Regions from separate parts of the Paenibacillus sp. PK4536 genome, predicted to be linked through region 2. Evidence: predicted binding sites of a transcription regulator. Region 2 holds the regulator's gene; the other holds the start of a gene.
The links. The regulator LexA, encoded in region 2, represses DNA repair genes until DNA is damaged. The targets are predictions, from matches to a motif close to CGAACATATGTTCG.
Positions count from the first base shown of each region.

Region 1: PO903_RS16970 (YolD-like family protein) is a predicted target of LexA. The motif match lies at 2,284-2,297, and genes of this name have one in related genera.

Region 1 covers NZ_CP126313.1:3,827,666-3,832,319, reverse strand. The annotation lists gene PO903_RS16980 (MATE family efflux transporter) at 1-12, opposite strand, end outside; gene PO903_RS16975 (glycoside hydrolase family 127 protein) at 213-2,201, shown strand; gene PO903_RS16970 (YolD-like family protein) at 2,376-2,627, shown strand; gene PO903_RS16965 (MarR family winged helix-turn-helix transcriptional regulator) at 2,717-3,148, shown strand; gene PO903_RS16960 (YhgE/Pip domain-containing protein) at 3,248-4,339, shown strand; gene PO903_RS16955 (universal stress protein) at 4,408-4,654, shown strand, end outside.
Region 2 covers NZ_CP126313.1:4,116,397-4,121,050, reverse strand. The annotation lists gene PO903_RS18245 (glycoside hydrolase family 127 protein) at 1-636, shown strand, start outside; gene PO903_RS18240 (hypothetical protein) at 663-899, shown strand; gene PO903_RS18235 (hypothetical protein) at 1,015-1,488, shown strand; gene lexA (transcriptional repressor LexA) at 1,564-2,190, opposite strand; gene yneA (cell division suppressor protein YneA) at 2,457-3,017, shown strand; gene PO903_RS18220 (DUF896 domain-containing protein) at 3,227-3,436, shown strand; gene PO903_RS18215 (hypothetical protein) at 3,620-4,141, shown strand; gene PO903_RS18210 (HAD family hydrolase) at 4,241-4,654, shown strand, end outside.

The DNA.
Region 1 (4,654 bases), 290 kb from region 2:
TAATGTTTTCATACTTTTGTTATACCATAAATTAATCGAAATGAATACGATTAAACAATTTGTGAATAGATTGTTGAATTTATAGTTGGAAATCATTGTGTATCGTTAATGAATGTGATATTAATTAATAACAACCTAAACAATAATATTGAAAGCGTAATCATATTAGAAAGAAAGTGTACTTTACTACCACTATAAAGGAGAGAATCCCTATGCTCAAAAACAATAACGTGTTGACCACAGTTACACCGAAAGAAGTTCGTATTCAAGATGAATTTTGGACGAAATATAATGAACTGGTACGTGAAGTTGTGATTCCTTATCAATATGACGCTCTACATGATCGTATTGCTGATGCTGAACCCAGTTATGCTATTCAGAATTTTGAGATTGCTGCGGGTCGCAAAGAAGGGGAATTTAATGGATTTGTTTTTCAAGATACCGATGTAGCGAAATGGATCGAAGCCGTAGGGTATTCATTAATGACACATCCTGATTCTGCATTGGAACAGATGACCGATCAAGTGATTGATCTTGTTGCTGAAGCGCAAGGCGAAGATGGATATCTAAATACATATTTTACAATCAAAGAACCGGATAAACGTTGGACTAATCTAGCGGATTGTCATGAACTGTATACAGCAGGGCATATGATTGAAGCTGGAGTAGCTTATTACCAAGCAACAGGTAAACGCAAACTGCTTGATGTGGTCTGCCGTCTAGCGGATTATATTGATACCATATTTGGCACCAAAGAAGGTCAATTACGTGGCTATGATGGTCATCAAGAGATTGAGCTAGCACTTGTAAAATTATACCGTTTAACCGGAGAACAACGTTACTTGCAACTGAGCCAATTTTTTATTGATGAACGTGGACAAAAACCTAACTTTCTAGAGCAAGAATGGGAACAACGGGATCGCATCAACTTTTTTGTAGGTAAAACAAATGAAATTAATCTGAAATACAGTCAGGCTCATGTGCCAGTACGTGAACAAAAAGAAGCAGTAGGGCATGCTGTTCGTGCAGTCTATATGTATACAGCGATGGCTGATCTGGCTGGTTTAATCGACGATAAAAGTCTATATGAAGCTTGCCAGACATTGTGGAACAACATGGTGCACAAGCAGATGTATATCACAGGCGGAATTGGTTCTACGCATCATGGTGAGGCTTTTACTATTGATTATGATCTTCCTAATGATACAGGGTATTCAGAGACTTGTGCAGCAGTAGGAATAGTCTTTTTTGCTCATCGAATGCTACAGATTGAAGCCAAAAGCGAATATGCCGATGTGTTAGAACGAGCTTTATACAATACAGTCATTGGCGGAATGGCGCAGGATGGTAAGCATTATTTCTATGTGAATCCATTAGAAGTCTGGCCGTCTGCTTGTCATCATAATCCAGGCAAGCATCATGTAAAGCCTGTACGTCAGAAATGGTTTGGCTGTTCCTGTTGCCCTCCTAATATTGCACGTCTGGTCAGTTCATTAGGGCAATACATCTATAGTACTGATCAAGATACGATATATACGCATCTGTATATCGGTGGGGAAGCACAATTAACACTTGGAGAACACCAAGTCGTTATTCAGCAAGAAAGTGGATACCCGTGGAATGGAGCGACTCGTTTTTCTTTTCAATTACAACAACCTCAATCGTTTACATTGGCTTTGCGTTTACCCAATTGGTGCAAACAAGCTACGCTTACGATCAACGGTGAAGCAATAACTTATGACTCCTTATTGCGTGATGGATATATTTATATTCAGCGAGAATGGTCAGCAAGTGATGTTATAGAATGGAATATGGAGATGCACGTACAAGTGATTCATAGTCATCCAAGACTACGGGCTACAGCGGGCAAGGTCGCTTTACAATATGGCCCATTAGTATACTGTCTGGAGCAAGCAGATAATGGAGAATTGATCTCAGCATTATCTATTCATCCTGAACAGCTATTGACTGCCCGATTCGATCCACAGTTGCTAGGAGGAACGATCATTATTGAAGGTACAGCTTTGCGAGAGCAAGAAGAGGGATGGGGCGACAATCTGTATCAGGATAGTACTCCGATACCTCAACAACAACCATTTACAGCGATTCCTTACTTCCTGTGGGCAAATCGTGGTGAAGGCGATATGGCGGTCTGGATTCGTAAAAGTGAAGCCTTTTCTACAACTTCATCAACTAAGTAGGACAAGAGATGCGATATTTAGATGTCGCATCTCTTTATTTTGCAGAAAATAGTATGAAAAAATGTCAATTTAACGAAAAAAGCGAACATTTGTGCTTATTTTTTAGCTTAAACTATTGAATCAATATGCAGTTAAATGTAAAATAGAATAGAGAAGTGTAAAGGGGGGTTAATTTTGGCTAAAGCAAAAGTAGCAAAGCGTCCAACACGGGATGAATTTGTACTAGAAGAGATCGGTAATCAACTTACTGAAGCCTATCAAGAAAAATCGGAAATTTTGCTGACTGTCTGGGGTACAGAAGAACCTGTACGCGGTCAGATTGTAAATATGGATCCACGTACAGGTCGAGTACATGTACAATATGAAGAAGAACTTCATAAAGTCAAATTTATGGATATTATGGGTGTAAATTACCCGAGAGATTAAATAAATTGTTTTGACAAAATAACGATATTCAGAATATACTAGCATAGCCGATTATCTGCTATGCTAGTATTTTTTTTGGAGGATAACTTATGTCATTTAATCAAGAGCAAGACCCGCTAGGTTTGCTGTTATCCAGAACATATTTGGCTTATAAGAAAAAAGCTTCTCATCTTTTACAGGATTATAATATCACTCCAGAACAATTTGGAGTTCTGAACAACCTTGTGGTTCACGTAGGCATTTCTCAGAAAGCGTTAGCTGAATTATTTTCTAAAGATCAGACCAGTATTGGTAAAACGATTGATCGATTGGAAAATAAAAAGCTGATCACACGTACAGTAGATCCTGCTGATCGCCGAGCTGTATTATTGCATTTGACTGCGCAAGGACAAGCATTGATCGCAACCACACAGCCGATTATGAAAGAGGTTGATGATGAGATCAATAGCCTATTTCCACCGGAACAAGTAAAACAGTTTATTGCCACAATCAATCAATTGTTTGACCATTTATCCCGCTGATACTGTCAGCTGGATATTTTTTAGCGTAATACATGCATAACCATTTATATCCTATGCATGTAATTTTAAAAAGAGAAGTTGTATTTGGAGGAGAAAAGAATGACTGTATTCAAAACGTTTAAAGATTTTTTGGGCATTACCCAGACTAAGGTAGGGATCGTATTTTCTATTTTTGTACCTTTGGTCTTTTTATTATTCTGGATGACGGGTTATCACGGAGCTACAGAGCGCGTGGATCAACTGGTGGTAGGTATTGTCAATGAAGACGGAACAGCAGGTGATAATATTGCTCAAGCGATCGCTACAGGGGTTCCATACAAGACTCAATCTTATCCGTCGTTAAACGAAGCACAACAACATATGGATAATGGTGAATTGACCATGGTTATTTCTATTCCTGCTCATTTCACCGAAGATGTAGCAAGGAATGGCAGTACTCAGATGAATTATTATATCAATCAAGGGAACTCCGATATTGCGAAGTCCATCGTACAAAGTTCTGCTGCACAGATTTCCTCGATAATAGGCGAACATGCTTTTGCTGATGTTCATCAAGAAATCGTGACTACAAATGTGGTCAAAACACATGATATTTCTAATTTTGCCATTTCAATGTTGCCTATGATCTTAGGTTTTGTCACATATGTTGGTGTTATGACCATGAATATCCAATTAAATATTGCATCTATGATGTTAAAGCGTGATCATAGTAAGTGGCAGATCTTTTGGGGAAGACAGATATTACTGCTGGCAATCTCTATCGTAGCTTCATTACTGATTACGACAGTAGCCACGCTATTCGCAGATACAGCCGCTTCATTCTGGCAAATGTGGAGCTTTCATCTATTGGTCTACATTTCCTGTATTGCTGTTACACAAATGGCGTTCGCTTTATTCGGCAATGTGGCTCCATTATTCAACGTAGCGTTAATTCCGCTTCAGTTGATGACCGCAGGAAATATCATCCCTGCTGCTATGTTATCTCCTTTATATCGAAATGTAGGACACTTTTTACCAGCTCCAAATGCTATACAAGGCTATTTAAGGTTAATTTATAGTGGGGCTTCTGTATCCTCATTTGTGATTCATTTACTATGGATAGCGATTGTCACTTTTGGAATCACATGGATTCGTACAGCGCTGATCAAGCCAGCACCAAGCCCTATCAATCATCCGGCAAATAGTCACTAATCTCCAGTAGACTGAACAAGGTTGTTGTGTATGTATTATCTGTACTATTCCAAAAGGAGGCGTTAACGATGTCATTATCACACATTCTAGTTCCTTATGATGGCTCAGAACATTCTCAAAAAGCGTTAGAGAAAGCGATTGGTCTTGGAACAGAACTAAAAGCTCAGATTGAAGTATTGTATGTAGATTCAACGTCTACAGAGATTTTGCAACAACCGTTAGTGATTCCTACACATGAACTAGAATCTTATTTTGACCATGAAGAAGAGGATGTACGTCTTAATCTACGTCAATTGATCTCCACTATTCCTAATG
Region 2 (4,654 bases):
ACTCATTTATTTATGACCCATACAACAGAGTTAGAGATCAATGATCATCCTGTGCAATTGGAGCAAATTACTAATTTGCCATGGGAAGGTGATGTTTCTATAGTCACACAGATGAAGCAATCCACTTCGTTTACATTAGCCATTAGATTGCCATACTGGGCTGAACATTATTCTTTATTGTTAAATGGTAATCCTATAGATGCAGACCCCATCAACGGATATATACACATTGATCGAATCTGGCATAGTAATGACAAGCTAGAATTGAAGTTACCGATGGAGATTAAAGAATATACCGCTCATCCATTAGTACGGGCGGATATAGGCAAAGTTGCTATAGGTCGAGGGCCATTTATATATTGTGCAGAAGAGGTTGATAATGGAGAGCATTTGCATTTGGTTCAGTTAACGCAAGATCAGACATATGAGTATGAATTTGATGAACAATTATTAGGTGGAGTAGGCACGATTAAAGTAGAAGCTCGAAAAAGAAATATAGAACCAGAGTGGGAAGATGTATTATATGCTTCTAAAGCTCCTCAAACGTATAAGTCTACAGCGTTACGTCTAATTCCTTATTACTGCTGGGCGAACCGACAAATAGGCGAAATGCGTGTATGGCTTAATAAAGCTTAATAAACATTCAGAAAGGAGAATACACAATGAAATCCAAAATGAAAATTGATCCCCAAAAATTTGCATACACTGTGATTTCAAGTTATTCATCAGATAAAGAGAATGCAGAAGCGATTGCCAAAGATCATCTGAGCGTATTTTTGAATGCTTATTTTGTAGCAGAAAAATTCAATATATTAGAATCTCAATTAGCAGAAAAAGCAGAAAGTAAAGATTTCAAAGCATTATTAGCTAAATTAATGGATACTAAGCTTTTTGGATAAGGTAGAACAAGATATTAGTTGGAAAAATATAATAGTAAGAGGAAATAAAAGGTATTCATTCTCTCAGATTAGGTTATGATGAAAGGGTAATTTAACTTATGAGAGAGGTGAGGTTATGGGTTGGATTGAGTCTGCGGCAATACGTGCGCGAGAAGAGAAAGTAGAGAAGGAAAAAGCTCATACCTATTCTTTAGAAATCCACGAACATTTTTTGGAACACTGCGAAGATTTATGGATGAAGTTTTCTACGATTTTAGAAGAGATCCAAGAAAATTTCAAAGAAGATTGTAGTGTTCAAAAAAAAGATGGAACTCAATTAGTCATTACAATCGCTCTCGTTGTTATTACGATCAATGCCGTGAAAAAAAATCTGACTGAGCACTATCATGGAGAAGCTTATATAGAATATAGTTGCTCACACAATCCAGGAAAACCTCAACTTGCTGTAGAATCATTATATTTAAATCCAATCGATCATCCTGTGTGGATGTATAAAATGGAGCAGAATGGAAAAGAAGTAGATGTTCCTTTTAGTGAGATCGAAGCTGAAGATGTTATTAAAACGGCTCTATGGAAATATATACAATAAATATGTAATAGTAATAAACTACAAAAAAGACCACTACCGATTAAGATAGTGGTCTTTTCTTATGATACATATGATTTAGTGCAGATTACGGAACAAACCTACAACTTTACCCAAAATCGTAACATGCGTCAGACGTAGTGGCTGATACATAGGATTTTCAGGTTGTAGACGAATATGGTCTTTTTCTTTGTAAAAAGTTTTGACCGTTGCTTCATCGTCTTCTGTCATAGCGACAACAATATCGCCATTATCAGCGGTTTGTTGTTGACGTACGATCACGTAATCACCATTATAAATCCCTGCTTCAATCATACTGTCTCCAACTACAGAAAGCATAAATACTTGTCCTTCACCTGTAAAATTCTGTGGTAGAGGGAAGTAATCTTCAATATGTTCTGTAGCTGTAATCGGAACACCGGCGGTTACTTTTCCAATAATAGGAACACGAGATACCGTTTGAGCGAAAAGAATATTACTTTCAGACTCTTCTTGACCCAACAACTCGATGGCACGAGGTTTGGTCGGGTCGCGTCGAATCAGTCCTTTTTTCTCCAAACGATCCAGATGACCATGTACAGTAGAACTAGAAGCAAGACCTACAGCTTCACCAATTTCACGTACAGATGGCGGGTAACCTTTAAGTTTGACTTCATTTCGGATAAATTCCAAAATGGCCTGTTGGCGACTTGAAACTTTTGACATACCTTATCAACCCCAATGCTAGTAACGTTTGGCAAAATTATAACATAGAACTACCGTTCGTACAAACATAAGTTCTAAAATTTGTATATTTATTTGTTATTTGCTTATTTTCGTAGTCTATTCATCATCTAAATAGCATTATCTATAGTCCAAAAGTTGCGATAAAAAACACGAACGAAAGTTCGTAAAAAACTATTGAGTAAAACATATGTTCGTGTTATAGTGAATTTGAGAAAACAAGAACAAATGTTTGGAGCGTGATGACAATGTTAAAATATACTACATATCGTAGCATCCACAATCAGTCTGAAGAGGATGAACAACAGATTGATACATCAGGATCAGATATACATCATACATCAACAGGTTATTCGGAAAAACAAGCACAACAAGAAGCTATTCATGCTACACGAGCGGACAAAGATGTAGTTGTGGATGAATGGACTTACGTACCTACCGTACAGAAGATCCGTAAGCCGATTCAACCAAAAGGCAAAAAGACGTTACGTCAAAAAACACTTCATCTTATCCAAAGCACAGCGCAAAAAGTAAAATGGAAATCAGGCGGACGTTTGATGGTATGTTTTGTTTTTGCAGGCGTATTGTTATACGGTGGAGTTATTCATAATTTCGTAGTTGCAGACAAAGTAGAAGGCCCTACACAAAAAGTAGTGGTACATGCAGGGGACAGTCTATGGAGTATTGCGAAAGAATACAAATCTGTACAGACAGATACACGAGATTATATTGCTCAGATTCGTAGTGAGAATCAATTGGATTCAAGCGAAATCCAAGCAGGAGATGTGTTGGTTATTCCTTACGATTAATACACTATACTAAACTTAATATATACATGACTTATGGATACATGTATCGCAGGTAGTTTGTGTATGGGATAACGTCATCCGTTTATGAATATTGTGATCGAACGATCAATATCGTCAAAGTTTGTTGAGATCTATAGATCTTGACAAGCTTTTTTTTACATGTCAAAGTTAGTGGGGCAAAAAGCACACCGATCACATGGAGGTTAATTATGGATATCGATACACTGATTACACGCATCAATGAATTAGCTCGCAAAAAGAAAAGTTCAGGTCTTACAGCAGAAGAAACGATAGAGCGTGATGAATTACGTGCTGTTTATTTGAATAATATTCGTAGTAATTTCCGTCAACAATTAGATACAATTGAATTTGTAGAAGATACTGAACCATCGGATAACACCAAAAATAGTCAGAAATAAGAACATATAATAGCTTCAATCTACAAAAGAAAAATGAACGATAGTAAGGGTGCTCTAGCCGATCTGGAACAGAGCATCCTATTTTGCTATAGAAATTTGGGGCTTGTTCTGGCATGATAAGATAGAAGGAAGTCTTCTGCTTTTATTGTAAGGCTTACATTATCTATTAGGGGGAAACAAAGTATGTCCCGTTCCTGGGAAAGGCAAGTTCGACGTAACTCAAAGCAAGTCAATGCTACACGTAGAAAACAAGGTCAGACTTCTATCGGTGGCAAAACCAGTATTTCCGAATATACGGCATATAAAGGAAGAAATATTGTTTTTCCAGCTGCTCTAGTGATATTGGGAATTATTTATGCTGTTATGGGTATTATGTATCCAACAGCTGATGGATTTAGTGCGATCTTTATCATTACTGTCGCATTGTATATCTTACTGGGTGTTATGCTTTATTTCCGCAAACCGTACTTGAAAATTGGTAGAGATTCACTGATTACAACCAAATTTAATCGTGATCGTCTGATTTCTTCATCTCAAGTGAAAAGTATCCGTCTTCAAAAAGGATATGTTGTTATTGAACATAGCTCCAAAGGTGGAAGCTGGGTATTCTCTCGTACTCTAAACCGTTATGATACAGATGCAATGAGCGAGCATTTGCGTACATTTGCAGCACAACACAAAATTACGATTCAAGAAAAAGCGTAAGCTTTTTGGAGAATGATTGGCATATAGCATCTATATCTGAGCAAGCCATCTAGTTCTAGTATAGTCAAAGTAATCATTATCGTTGAGGAGGTACAGGCAGTGAGTATTGAAGCCGTGTTGTTTGATCTAGATGATACGTTATTATGGGATGAACGCAGTATAGAAGAAGCTTTTGCAGAGACTTGTCGTGTGGCTCAGGAAGCGACAGGGGTAGATCCTATCGCTTTGGAAGAAGCTGTACGTAGAGAAGCAAGAGCACTTTATGAATCCTATGAGACTTTTCCATTTACACAATGGATAGGAATTAATCCGTTTGAAGGCTTGTGGGCTCAATTTTCCGCAGGTGAACAACCAGAATTCCGTCAATTGCAAGCAATTGCACCGACTTATCGCAAAGAATCATGGCGTAACGGTCTAAGTGCAATGGGGATCGAAGATGAAGCTTTGGCACTACAACTGTCTGATCGATTCGTTCAAGAACGACGTAACCGTCCTCATATCTACGAAGAAACA